2 regions of the Hoeflea sp. CAU 1731 genome follow, and region 1 is predicted to be linked to the other one. Evidence: riboswitches for the same ligand, from Rfam matches in the RefSeq annotation. Region 1 holds a riboswitch; the other holds the start of a gene.

Region 1 (6,557 bases):
CGCGAGGCGGCGATTCTAAGAATCGGCTTTATCGAGGGGGGCAATTTTTCTTCGCCAAACATCATCCCATCCGAAATCCTAGTAAGGGGAACGGCGCGTAGCTACACAGCGCAAATCAGAGACCGTCTCGAGAAGAACCTGGATGATGTGGCAAGATCCTGCGCGGCGGTCTTTGGTTGCACAGCGCGCTCAAAATATCAGCGCAGGTACCCCCCATTGATCAATCACGCAATACAAACTGAGATTGCAATCCAAGCTGCCAGAAGTGTTGCCGGATCAACTGTAGTGGATGCCGACACGTCGATTCAGGGAGGTTCGGAGGACTTTGCATTCATGCTGGAAGAAAGACCTGGCGCCTACATCCTTATGGGGAATGGCGATGGACCAGATGCTCCATTCGTTCACACGCCGAAATATGACTTCAACGACGATGTCATTCCTCACGGAATCGCCTACTGGGTTAACCTGGTCGCCGAAGAACTGGATGAGTCCGTATGAACCAGATGGTTTCCAGCGAACTGGCTTCCTTCGCGGCAAGCGTACATCGAGATTCGATCTCCAAGATTGGATATGAAAGGGCGAGGACCGCCACGCTGGATTGCCTTGCTTGCATTCTTGCAGGCAGCAATTCTGAGCCGGCGAAATCCGTTCAGGGCGGCATAAGAATTAGCGGTGGCAGCGGAGACGTTCCGGTATTGGGTACGGGATTACGTTTTTCGGCTCCATTGGCTGCTTTGGCAAACGGTACTGCTGCTCATGCTCTGGATTTCGATGACAATTTCTTGCCCGGTATAACACATGCCTCTGCAGTGATAGTCCCCGCACTGATCTCGGCGTCACAACTAAAAGAAGTCTCCGTTGGAGACTATCTAGCGGCGTATTGCGTCGGTCTGGAAATGCAGGCACGAATAGGCCGCCTCGTGCAACCTCAACACTATGCCAGCGGATGGCATTCTACGTCAACGATTGGAACGATCGGGGCTGCTGCAGCCGTGGCAAAGCTAATGGAACTTCCATCCGAAAAAATACTTTCGTCGATGAGCATCGCCAGTAGCATGGCCGCGGGATCCAAGCTCCAGTTCGGCAAGACCTTGAAACCGGCGCATGCAGGAATTGCTGCGCATAACTCCGTGATCGCCGCCTGTTTGGCTGCACAAGGGCTCGAGGGGCAATCGGAATTCATCAATGGCAAATGGGGGTTTTCCGAACTCTACAACGGAAATGGCGGCCGCCTCGGTGCCGTTCCGAGGCGGTGTGACGGGGAAAACCAGTGGGCAATTGTAACCGATGGCCTTTGGATGAAGAGGTTTCCATGTTGTGCTGCATCGCACAAAGCGCTCGACTGCATACTGGATCTGAAAGAGCAAACGTCGTTTGGGCTGGATGATGTAGTGTCGGCTACGGTATGGTTGCCACCGACCTTGGCGGAGAACCTGCGTTTCGACCTTCCAAGAGATGCAAACGAAGCCAGGTTCAGTTTCTCTTACCCCGCGGCCAAACTGATTGAGAACGGAGTGCTCAATCTCAGTGATTTCGATGATAGGAAAGTCCGATCGACGGAAATCCGCCGCCACCTGAACAAATTCAAGCGGTCGTTTGCCACGGAGGCTGAAACTGCATTGGACGGAAGAGTCAGAGTGGAACTCAGGCTAATTTCCGGCGAAACCCTCGCCAGAGAAACAAATACTGTAAAGGGCAGCCCTGGAAACGAGTTTGATGTGGCAACGTTCCAGCGCAAGATAAACGACTGCCTGAGTTTCGGCCGGACCCGATCTTACGCAAAGTGGGTCTCTTCTTTTTCCCTGCTCGAACCTGACGCTTGTTTCAGCACGTGGTGCAAGCAAGCACACGGGTACCAGAACGCTGCATGAATGCGAACGATTAGCTAGCAAGACAGGCTTGTGTGTATCTCATCATTCCAACGCAAAATATTGAAAGAGTCAGCAATTCGTATCAAATTGTGCCTAGAGTTCCCGAAGACAGATTTAGCATTTTACTAACCGTATGCGTCCGGAGCCCAAGGTAAAGTCTCCACATTTTCAGTCCTGAATGGGTCGAATCGTGTCGCGCGGGATGTTTGAGCGCAATAGCGAAGGTTGACATTGCAATTGCGGCTTAACTCCCTTAGTGAGCCTTAGCTCAATGTTCGAGATGCAGGAGAGATCGGGTTAGATCCCGGCGCCGAAGGAGCAACCGCCCCGGAAACTCTCAGGCAAACGTACTGCACTCTCGATTGGCACTCTGGAGAGCGGTGATCACATTAGAGGATCATCCACCGAAGGCGAAACGGCGCCCTATGCCGGTAAGCGCTCAGGTTCCCGTGACAGAGGGGGTTGAAACGACCGCATGATGCGGTTGTGCAACCTCGAACGGGAATCAAATGTCAAAATCTCAACCTGTTATTGCCGTCATTGGCGCCGGCATTACCGGTATCACAACCGCCTATTCACTTGTCAGTCGCGGATTCCAGGTGACGGTCTTCGATCGCAATCGGTACGCAGCCATGGAGACCAGCTTCGCCAATGGCGGACAGCTGTCGGCGTCGAACGCAGAGGTTTGGAACCGATGGTCGACTGTATTCAAAGGGATCAAGTGGATGTTCACGCCCGGTGCTCCGCTGTTGATGAATCCGAGACCGAGCTTTCACAAATATTCATGGATGGCGGAGTTCATGAAGGCGATCCCGGGATACGGGCGAAACACGATCGACACTGTCAAACTGGCGATCCTGGCGCGCGACTTTCTCAAGAGCCACGCAAACCGCGAAGGGTTTGACTTTGATTGTGAAGATCGCGGGATTCTCCACGTCTACAGCAACCGGCGTGAGTTTGATCGCGCCTTGAAGGTCAACACGCTTCTCGCAATGGGCGGTCTCGAAATACACACCCGGCAGACTGGTAAAACAGCAGCCTGATCAGTGTCCACTCCCAGGGGCCCACTCCATTGGGCGATGCAAAAGTAGACCATTTGGCGCCGCAAGCGGGGAATGCCGGGAGCGAAAAGGTTGTTACAAGAGCCAGCTCGAATGAGGAGATTATCAACCATATAGTTGACAACTCTGTTGCGGAATTACAAGTTTAACCCGATTACGAACGAGAAGGTGCCCAATGAGCCGCATTGCCGCCGACTTGCCCGCCGATGAAATCTTCGTCAGACCGGCACTGCTTATCGTCGATATGCAGAACGACTTCGTTCGCGAGGGCGCACCGCTGGAAGTTCCCGATGCGCGCAAAACGGTTGCGAGCATCGCGCGGCTTGCCGAACGGTTCCGCTGCATTGGCGCGCCGGTCGTATACACGCGATTTCTTGCCCACCAGGAAGACAATCTGCTCTGGCTCTGGTCGCCGCAGTGTCACGCAGAGATCCGCTGTTGCTGGCGCGGAACGCGACGCAAGTACGCCGATACCGATAAGGCACTGGAATGCACGGATGTCATAGATGAATTGCGTCCTCAAACCGATGAACCGATCATCGACAAATACGGCTATGGCTCCTTTCACGGCACGAATCTTGACGAGTTGCTGAGATCGCTCGGCGTGCTGTCCATCATCCTGACGGGCACGGTGACCCAGATCTGTGTCGAGGAAACCGGCCGCGAGGCCTTCCATCACGGATACCGGACGACGATGGTTGAGGACGGCGTATCATCGTTTGCACCGGATCTGCAGGCAGCGACCCTCAAGAATTTTGCTATGAAGTTCGGCTGGGTTTCAGACACGGCCTCGATTCTGGACGCCCTCGAAACGGTCCAACTACAGGCAGGAACGCCCGCCTAGAGCGCGGTGCAATTAGCTCGTTTTCATCAGAGCCGACAGTGCAAAATCTACGACATGTTTACGTCGGGACGCGATCTCTTGCGGTGCATTCAGTTGCTTTCCGAAAATTGCTGACAGCGTCGGATTGTTGGAAAAGTAGAAATAGGAAATCGCGGCGATAGAAATATATACATTGATCGGATCCATGTCGTCGCGAAGCACACCTTCCGCGGCGCCGCGTTCGAGTGTTTCGCGCAAAAGTTCGACAAGAGGCCAATGCATTTCCGCCAGCTCGTCGGATTGTGCGGCATGGCGTGCGCCCTGGGCATTTTCGTCGTTGACCAGTTTAATAAATTCCGGATGTTCGAAAAGATAGTCGAACGAATAGCCGACCAGTGCTCGCATGGCCTCGACTGGTGACAGATTGCCCAGATCTAGACCCTGTTCCTTCTCGCGTATCTCTGAATACACGGTTTCCAGAGCGATCCTGTAAAGATCGTCCTTGTTGCCGAAATAGTGGTAGAGAAGCTGCTTGTTGACGCCAGCGCGATTGGCGATTTCGTCAACCCGTGCGCCAGAATAGCCTTTTGCCGCGAACTCGCTGATGGCCGTCGAAAGAAGCGCTGCGCGAGTGGCGGTGGCGTCGCGCTGTCTTGACCGTGTCGCAACCCCGGATCTTGCGATCCGTCGCTTTGACGCAGCAGCGGTACGCTCCTTGCTCATATGAATTGGTCTCCGGTTCCATTGGCGACATCGAATCTCGAAGATTGCGAAAATCGTTGAAGTGCAAAGACTTCGATGCCCGCCACATCCCTCTTAAAACGAGGTCTGGCGCCCCGTTTATCCAACAGACTGCAGCCGGGTCAATCTGGTTGACCAACAATCCAGACATATGTTAATCAACTATATAGTTACTTATGAAGACGCGGGCAATGAATCGAGCTCAACTGGTTATCCCCTTCTTCTCCCGACTGCCCCCGATTGTCTGGGCGCTGTTGCTGACCGTCGCTTTCGGAGCGCTCTACAATCCCCAGTTTCGCACTGCCGACAATGCGATGAACGTGCTCGAGCAGTCGGCGACCCTCGCTTTTCTCGCTCTCGGACAGGCTTTCGTGATCGCCGGCGGCCTTATTGACTTGTCGGTCGGGCAACTGGTCGGTCTCGTGACCGTCGTCGCCTGCATGGGCTTTGAGGCGTTGCCGGGGTGGGGACTGCCGGTCATTCTCGGTTGCCTTTTCCTTGGTGCAGTGGTCGGTGCGATCAATGGAACGCTTATCAACCACCTGCGGATGCCGCCTCTTATCCTGACCTTCGGCATGCTGAGCGTGCTGCAGGGTTGCATCTTCATGTTGACCGATCGAAGCGTCGGCAGCTCGATTCCAGCCATCGATTTTCTTGCGCATGGTCGGGTCGCTGGTATCCCGGCATCACTTATCCTCGTCATCCTCGCTACCGTGATCGCATTCTATTGCCTGCAGCGGTCGACATTCGGCTGGCACCTTCTGGCGATGGGCAACAATGCCACCGCTTCCAGAAAGGCGGGGCTGAACGTACGCGGTCTGACACTGATCGCCTATTCGGTATCCGGTTTTTTCGCCGCGATTGCAGGACTGGTTCTGGCCGGACGGCTGGGAACCGGATTTCCCAATGCGGGCAGCGGTCTCGAGCTCGATTCGATCGTCGCCGTCGTCCTTGGCGGCACCCCACTGAAGGGCGGTCGCGTCAATGTGGTTTCGGTTCTGGCTGCCGTCTTCTTTCTGGGTACGGTAAGCAATCTGTTGAATCTGATGCAGGTACCGACGTTCACGCAGATTCTGATCAAGGGCATCATCGTTATCCTGGCGATTCTACTCGAGCGGCCGAGATGGGCGGCGGCGCCGCAATGAGCGCAGGCACGTTAGCGAAACGGCCGCTGCTCAGCCGACACCTTTTGGACAAGGCCGCCGTTTGGATCGTGCTCTTCATCCTTCTGATTGCTGCCGGTTTTGTGTCGGAAGCCTTTTTGAAGCTCAACTATCTCGGCAACCTGGTGCGTCAGGCGGCGCCGATCGGGATCACGGCAGTCGGAGTCACTTTCGTGATGATCCTGCGCGGCGTCGATCTGTCGGTCGGTGCGATCGTGTCTATGAGCGCCGTGATCTGTGCTCTCGTCATGGACGGCAAGGCTGAAAATCTGTGGCTGGCCATTGGGGTTACCTGCGTCACCGGAAGCCTGATCGGGCTGGCGAACGGGCTCCTGATTGCTTACGGGCGCGTGTCGTCCTTCATCCTCACGCTCGGCATGTCGATCGTCGTCTATGGCTTGGTGCAGATGGGCACAGGCGGCACGGCGCGCGGCATCGTGTCTCCCGGTTTCAGGGAATTTCTCAATGGCCGGATCGGCAACGTGCTGCCGGTTCTGGCCATCTGCTTCCTCGTCGCCGTCATTGTCGGCGTATTCATACAGTCGCAGACGCGTTTCGGGCGCAATGTCTATCACGTCGGCGCCAACCCGGAAGCGGCGAGACTGGCCGGCATCCCCGCCGTCCAGACAACTGTCATTGCCTATTGCGTCTCGGGTCTGTTTGCCGGTCTTGGCGGCATCGCGCTGCTGGCGCGGACAGGCGTTTCGGGCACCAATCCAGGCGCCGGGATGGAGTTCGACGTGCTTGCGGCAGTCATCCTCGGTGGAACGACATTTGCCGGCGGACGCGGTGGCGTCGGAAGCACTTTCGCCGGCGTTCTTGTGCTTTTCATCGCTCTCAATCTGGCCAATGTCGCCGGACTCCCCTTCGCCGCTCAGTTGACGATCAAGGGGATCAT
Region 2 (6,557 bases), on a different contig from region 1:
CCGACATAGACGACGCCGAGCCACAGCACGGGCGCCGCCAACATCAGGCAGATCAGCAGAGTCGGTCGCCGCCAGAGCATGTCCGACAAGCGGTCGCCAAAGCCCGATGACCGGAGGATGATGATGTCCGACATCACCCTTCCTCCAGCGGATGCAGGCGCGCGTTATCCCACGCAATGCGAATTTCTTGACCAACAGGCGGCGCATCCGCCTGGTTGGGCAGAAGAATGTTCAATCGCGTTCCATCCATATTGACAGTCAGTCGCCGGGTCGCTCCGAGAAAGCTCTCGCCAAGCACGGTCGCCGGATAGCCGACCTCCCCGACAATCCGGATCGCCTCGGGCCGCAGGCTGGCCGGGCTGTCACGGCCACTCAGCTTCAGGGCGAGCGACGCCGGCAGGATGTTCGAAGATCCGACGAAATCCGCAACAAAGAGATTGCGGGGATGGTGATAGATATCCGTCGGCGTTCCCGTCTGCACCAGCTTGCCGTGATTGAAAATCGCGATCCGGTCGGCCATCGAAAGGGCTTCGCCCTGATCGTGTGTCACGAACACGAAAGTGATGCCCAGCGAGCGCTGAAGTTCCTTCAATTCCTCCTGCATCTGCTCGCGAAGCTTGAGGTCAAGCGCGCCCAGAGGTTCGTCAAGCAGCAGGATTTTTGGCTTGTTTACCAAGGCCCTCGCAAGGGCCACCCGTTGCCGTTGGCCGCCTGACAATTGCGACGGCTTGCGCTTTCCATATCCGGAAAGCCTGACCAGCGTAAGCGCCTCTTCGGCCTGCCGCATGCGCGTCGCCTTGCCGACGCCGCGTATCATGAGCCCGTAGGCGACGTTGGCGGCGACGTCCAGATGCGGAAACAGCGCATAATCCTGGAACACGGTGTTGACGTTGCGGCGGTATGGCGGAACGCCGATTACCGACTGGCCGAAAAGGGAAATCTCGCCTGAAGACGGATGATCAAAGCCTGCGATCATCCGTAAACAGGTGGTTTTGCCGGAACCGGAAGGTCCGAGCATGGCGAAGAATTCGCCTTCCGCTATTTCGAGATCGACCTCGTCGACCGCGCGCACTTCCCCGAAGTGGCGCGAGATGCCCGAGAGCTTCACCGCTACCTGCATTCGTCCTGTCCCGTCTGAGGCCCGCCTTGCGGCGGGCCATCGTCATTTGCTGAAATCAGCGACCGCCGATTACGCCGATATAGTCGGAGACCCAACGATAATAGGGCACGCATTCATCCTGGCTCGCACACTGGGAAACCGGCGTGGTCCAGAAAGCAACCTTCTCGAAATCATCGAAACCGTTCGTTGCGCAACCTTCCGCAGTCTGCATTCCGCTGCCGTCCGTGCAGGCGTCAGGCACACTCGGATTGGCGCCGAACCAGACGGAAAGATCGCTCTGCAGATTCGAGGTCAGGGTGTGCTCCATCCACATGTAGGCGCAATTCGGATTTTCCGCATCCGCATGCATCATAGTGGTGTCTGCCCAGCCGGTCACGCCTTCTTCCGGGAAGGTCGAAGCAATCGGCTCACCCTCACCGTTCAGAAGGTTGACCTGGAATGGCCAGGAACCGGAGGCGACGACGCCTTCGTTCTTGAAGTCGTCGATCTGGATGAAGGCGTCATGCCAGTAGCGGGCGACCAGTTCGCGCTGCTGGCGAAGCAGATTGAGCGCAGCCTCGTACTGTTCCTGGTTGAGCTCATAGGGGCTCTTGATGCCAAGGTCGGGATTGTGATGCATCAGATAGTTGGCTGCATCGGCGATATGGATCGGACCGTCATAGGCCTGCACCCGGCCCTTGTTCGAGGCGCCGTCAGGCAGGGTCGTTTCTTCGAAGACAACGCTCCAGCTTGTCGGAGCTTCCGGAAAAACCTCCGTGTTATACATGAGCACGTTCGGACCCCACATATAAGGCGTTCCGTAGTGCTTGCCGTCGACCGTGTGCCACGGCGCGTCCTTCAGCCGGTCGTCGATCCTGCTCCAGCTCGGGATCAGATCCGGGTTGACTTCCTGAACGCGTTTTCCAGCGATCAGGCGAAGCGACGCGTCGCCGGAAGCCGTCACAAGGTCAAAACCGCCCTCATTCATGAGCGCGACCATTTCATCGGAAGTGTTGGCTGTCTTGATATTGACCTTGCAGCCTGAACTCTCCTCGAACTTGGTCACCCAGTCGAACGCCGGGTCGGTTTCTCCACGCTCGATATATCCGGGCCAGGCAACGATACTGACCTGACCCTCCGCAGGTCCGATCTCGGTCAACATATCGCCTAATGCGTGATGAGTGGTCAGCGCTGTCGACGCTGCAATCAGAATGCCCAGTTTCATTCGTTGTTTCATCTTGCTCTCCCGAACAGGGGTTGAATTGCAATTCTCTCGCATGCCGCCGCAAATACAGAATGTATGCAGACTCAAGAGTTCACAAATTCAAAGATCAGAATGGTAATATCGGAATATCCGAATTCACTCACGTTAACGCAACGGCCCATATGTCTTGGAATTGGCGATGAAGCGTTTCGCAGGCTCGGATATTTCAGCGCCCTTGCGCCAGACGACGCCAACCTGCACAACCGGCAGGCTTGCGGATACATCCCGGGCTTCAATGCGATCGCCTTCCAGCGACCATGGGCGATAGATGAGTTCCGGCAGCAGCGCGATGCCCGCCCCTGTCGCCACGAGGCTTCTGACAGCCTCGACCGACCGGGTCCTGAAAGCGACATTGGGTGGTTTTCCAAGCACAGCGAGCAGTTTTCCGGTCATTTCCTCGATTTCATCGACCGTCAGCAGAATCAGGGGCTCATCCGCCAGATCGGAAAGGTTCACGCTCTGCACCGTCGAGAGATCGTGGCCAAGCGGCAGCCAGAGCTTGTAGGACGAGATGCCGAGATTCTCCGCCTGAAGCGCAGACCGGTCACGCAGATTGCTCGTCACCATCACGGCGACGTCGAGTTCGCCGCCGATCAGCAGATGTTCAAGATATTCGCCCGTATCCTCGATCGCGTTGACCGCCACGCCCGGATAGGTGCGTCGGTAGCGCGACAGGAGATCGGAAAGCACATATCCGGCGACAAGCGAGGTAACGCCCAGGTTAAGACGCCCGCTCATCCTTTCGGATGGTTCGGAAAAGGCGCGACGGGCGTCCGCCACCCCGGACAGGATGCTTGTCGCGTGACGCAGAAAATTATGACCATTGTGCGTGATATTGAGGCCGCGAGAATGCCGCTCGAACAAGGTGACGCCAAGATCGGCTTCAAGCTCCTTGAGAGCTTCCGTTATGGCCGATTGCGATATCGACAACAAATGAGCGGCGCGCGTGACCGAGCCATTTTCGGCCACCGCGACAAAATACTGCAACTGTTTGAGCGTGAAGGCCATTTGCGAAACCCGTCCGGAGCTAAATGTCAGGACTGTGACAATATCCAGTTCAGCGAGGTGCGCCAATCTATCATCCGGATCGGCGTGCCGTGGCCGCCCGTCTCGAACAAAACAAAGCGCACGGGATAATCCGGTCTTGCCTGTTTCGTCCTGTCGTAGAGTTGATACTGCTGCCGCCAGGGATAGACGCTGTCCTGGCTTCCATGGGCAAGCAGTAGCGGCCTGGAATAGCGGAATGCCTCGCTTTGCAGGAATCGATCGTCCCGCTGACCTCCAAGGATGATCATGCCGGCAAGCCTTGGCGCCAGTGCTGCTTCGTGGGCGGCGCGCCAACAAAGCTGACTTCCCATGGACCCACATGCCAGCACGATGGGCGCATTGGGAGACGTCTTTGCAATATGGTCGACCAGCGACAACAGATCCCGATAACCGCCATCGGAAAAATCGGAAAAACTCGGAGCGTAATAAACGCCGCCGTTATTGACGGCGAGATTTTTGAGCCTGTTGAAATTGCCGCCAAACGACCAGTCATTTACGCCGAGCCGCCTGTCTCCCCCCCTGCCGTGCACGAAGATCACTGCGAAGCGCGCACGCGACGCTTTTCCGATCTCGTAGGTCTCCAGGGTCTGACCGTCTGACTTGAGATCGAACTTTCGCTGCTGCCGATTGGGTTTAAGCGAAACATATCGGCGCTGCACGCGGCGCTCCGGCACTTGATCTCTTTTGTTGATATCCCGTAATTCCTGATAGTCGACTTTCATGAAGCCGCCATTGTCCTGCAATTCCAGAACGCCGGGATAGGCAAAGAGATCGTCCTTGTACGGTTTCAAGGGCCCGGATGCCGCCTGGGTGTCCGTAACGATTCGAACTGCAACGAGAAAAGCCGCCGCCAAAACGGCGAGCGCAGGAAATTTTCCTCTCTTTTTCAGTTTCATAGCCAAGGAATTGATCAAAATACGCAACGATTCTCGTTGAAACTTTCCCTCAGCGGATGACATCCTCTGATTCCTGCTTTACTTTAAGCAGCGTCAAGAGATCGTCGCAAGGCGGTCTTGCATCATCCGCGGGAGAGAGCGCCGCTGGCCGGCGCCGCCGAAGGGGAAAATGCCCATAATCTCTCAGGCCAAAGGACCGTGGAATGATTGACACTCTGGAAAGTCGGAACTGCCGTTCCGCGCCGAAGGTGTAAGCGCCGCCGACAGAGATCCGGTTGCGCAAGTCTCTCAGGCTCCAGACAGAGGGGCACGTGTTCCATGCATCTGCATGGGGGTGTGCAACTGTGTCCGGAGTCAGAATGACAAAAACGCTACCACTATCAGCTTTGCATGAGGCGGCATCCGCCCGATTTGGCCCGTTTGCGGGCTATTCCATGCCGATTTCTTATCCTCTCGGCGTGATGAAAGAGCATCTGCACACGCGTTCGGACGCCGGCCTGTTCGACATTTCACACATGTCGCACATCGAGGTCGAAGGCCCGGACGCCGGTCGCTTCATTGCCCACGCCTGCCCTTATCACGCGGGCGATCAGGCAATCGGCACAGGACGCTACACCTTCATGCTAAACGAGACAGGCGGCATCATCGACGATCTTATCGTCAGCCGCCTTTCGGACACCGGCTATCTCGTCGTTGCGAACGGCGCCTGCGCCGAGAAGGATCTTGCGCACCTTCATGCGCTCGCCGCGGATTTCGACGTATCAGTGAGCCATAGACCACGCGTCTTTCTTGCGCTGCAGGGGCCAAAAGCAGCGGAAGTCCTTTCGCGTCATCTTCCGGAATCCAGTTCATTGACCTTTATGCAGGTGCTTGTAACCGACGCGTCGATGTTTGTGTCCCGATCCGGCTATACTGGAGAAGACGGCTTCGAAATCGCATTCGATCCGGGCGCAGACGCAATCGCGTTCGCCGAAAACCTCGCGAAGGAACCGGAAGTCGAATGGATCGGGCTTGGGGCGCGCGACAGTCTGCGTATCGAAGCAGGTCTGCCGCTCTATGGACAGGATATGGATGAAACCGTGGATCCGCTATCGGCGGGCCTCGTATGGGCCATTCCGAAGGATTTACGGACCGACGGCGCCTATATCGGCGCCAAGGCGATCGCCGAATACATCGAAGCTGGCGCTGACCGAAAGAAAAGCGGATTGGCGCCCGAAGGCAAAGCGCCCGTGCGGGGAGACGTGTTGCTCTATGACAGCGACAGCAATGAGGCCTCTGAAATCGGCGTTGTCACTTCGGGCGGCTTTGGTCCTTCCTGCGGACATCCCGTCGCTATTGCCAGCGTCGACCGCGCCTACGCTGTCGGCGACACGGTCTATGCCGAAGTTCGCGGGCGAAAACTCGCCTGCACGCTTCAGAAACTTCCATTCGTTCCACACAATTACAAAAGGGGAAAAGAGCAATGAGCAAAGTCTATTACACGGAAGATCATGAATGGATTCGCCTGGAAGGCGACGAGGCCGTGGTCGGCATCACCGATTACGCCCAGGAGCAGCTTGGCGACATCGTTTTTGTCGAACTGCCGGAATCCGGTAGCAAGGTTGCGAAGGAAGACCCCTTTATCGTTGTCGAATCCGTCAAGGCCGCTTCGGACGTCTATGCTCCGGTAAGCGGAGAAATTCTTGCGGTCAATGAAGCGCTGTCTGGCGAACCGGCGGTGATCAATTCCGGTGCGGAGGGCGATGGCTGGCTGGTGCGCATGCGGATCGACGACGCCTCGCAACTTGAAAACCTGATGGACGCTGACGCCTACAAGGCGTCGGTCGCTTAAGGAGCCAAACAGACATGCTTTCCAAGACTGGCGCACCCGCCAAAGACACCCGTTTTGCGGCCCGACATATCGGTCCGGACGACAATGACATACGGAAAATGCTGGCGACCATCGGCGTTCCATCCGTCGAGACCTTGATTGGCCAGACCATCCCGGAAAGCATTCGGTTCAAGGGCGCGCTCAACCTGCCCGCGCCCGTTTCAGAACAGGACGCCCTTCTTGAACTGAAAACACGGCTGGAAAGCAACGTTGTCGCGCGGAGCAAAATCGGACAGGGATATTACGGGTGCCATGTGCCTCCGGTTATCCAGCGCAATCTATTCGAAAATCCGGCCTGGTATACGGCCTATACGCCATATCAGCCGGAGATCAGCCAGGGAAGATTGGAGATGCTCTTCAATTTTCAGACGCTGGTCAGCG

What was found. Region 1 has a riboswitch for glycine ahead of AAFN47_RS11370 (FAD-dependent oxidoreductase). Riboswitches for the same ligand answer to the same signal wherever they lie in the genome.
Region 2: another riboswitch for glycine. It lies ahead of gcvT (glycine cleavage system aminomethyltransferase GcvT); the one in region 1 lies ahead of AAFN47_RS11370 (FAD-dependent oxidoreductase).

What each region holds. Positions count from the first base shown of each region.
Region 1 covers NZ_JBDQQS010000006.1:56,286-62,842, forward strand. The annotation lists gene AAFN47_RS11360 (M20 aminoacylase family protein) at 1-498, shown strand, start outside; gene AAFN47_RS11365 (MmgE/PrpD family protein) at 495-1,871, shown strand; glycine riboswitch at 2,145-2,234, shown strand; partial or broken gene AAFN47_RS11370 (FAD-dependent oxidoreductase) at 2,381-2,878, shown strand; gene AAFN47_RS11375 (cysteine hydrolase family protein) at 3,108-3,776, shown strand; gene AAFN47_RS11380 (TetR/AcrR family transcriptional regulator) at 3,789-4,478, opposite strand; gene AAFN47_RS11385 (ABC transporter permease) at 4,688-5,641, shown strand; gene AAFN47_RS11390 (ABC transporter permease) at 5,638-6,557, shown strand, end outside.
Region 2 covers NZ_JBDQQS010000001.1:302,381-308,937, reverse strand. The annotation lists gene AAFN47_RS01505 (ABC transporter permease) at 1-134, opposite strand, end outside; gene AAFN47_RS01500 (ABC transporter ATP-binding protein) at 134-1,120, opposite strand; gene AAFN47_RS01495 (ABC transporter substrate-binding protein) at 1,176-2,261, opposite strand; gene AAFN47_RS01490 (LysR substrate-binding domain-containing protein) at 2,469-3,371, opposite strand; gene AAFN47_RS01485 (alpha/beta hydrolase) at 3,398-4,201, opposite strand; glycine riboswitch at 4,426-4,515, shown strand; gene gcvT (glycine cleavage system aminomethyltransferase GcvT) at 4,666-5,772, shown strand; gene gcvH (glycine cleavage system protein GcvH) at 5,769-6,137, shown strand; gene gcvP (aminomethyl-transferring glycine dehydrogenase) at 6,152-6,557, shown strand, end outside.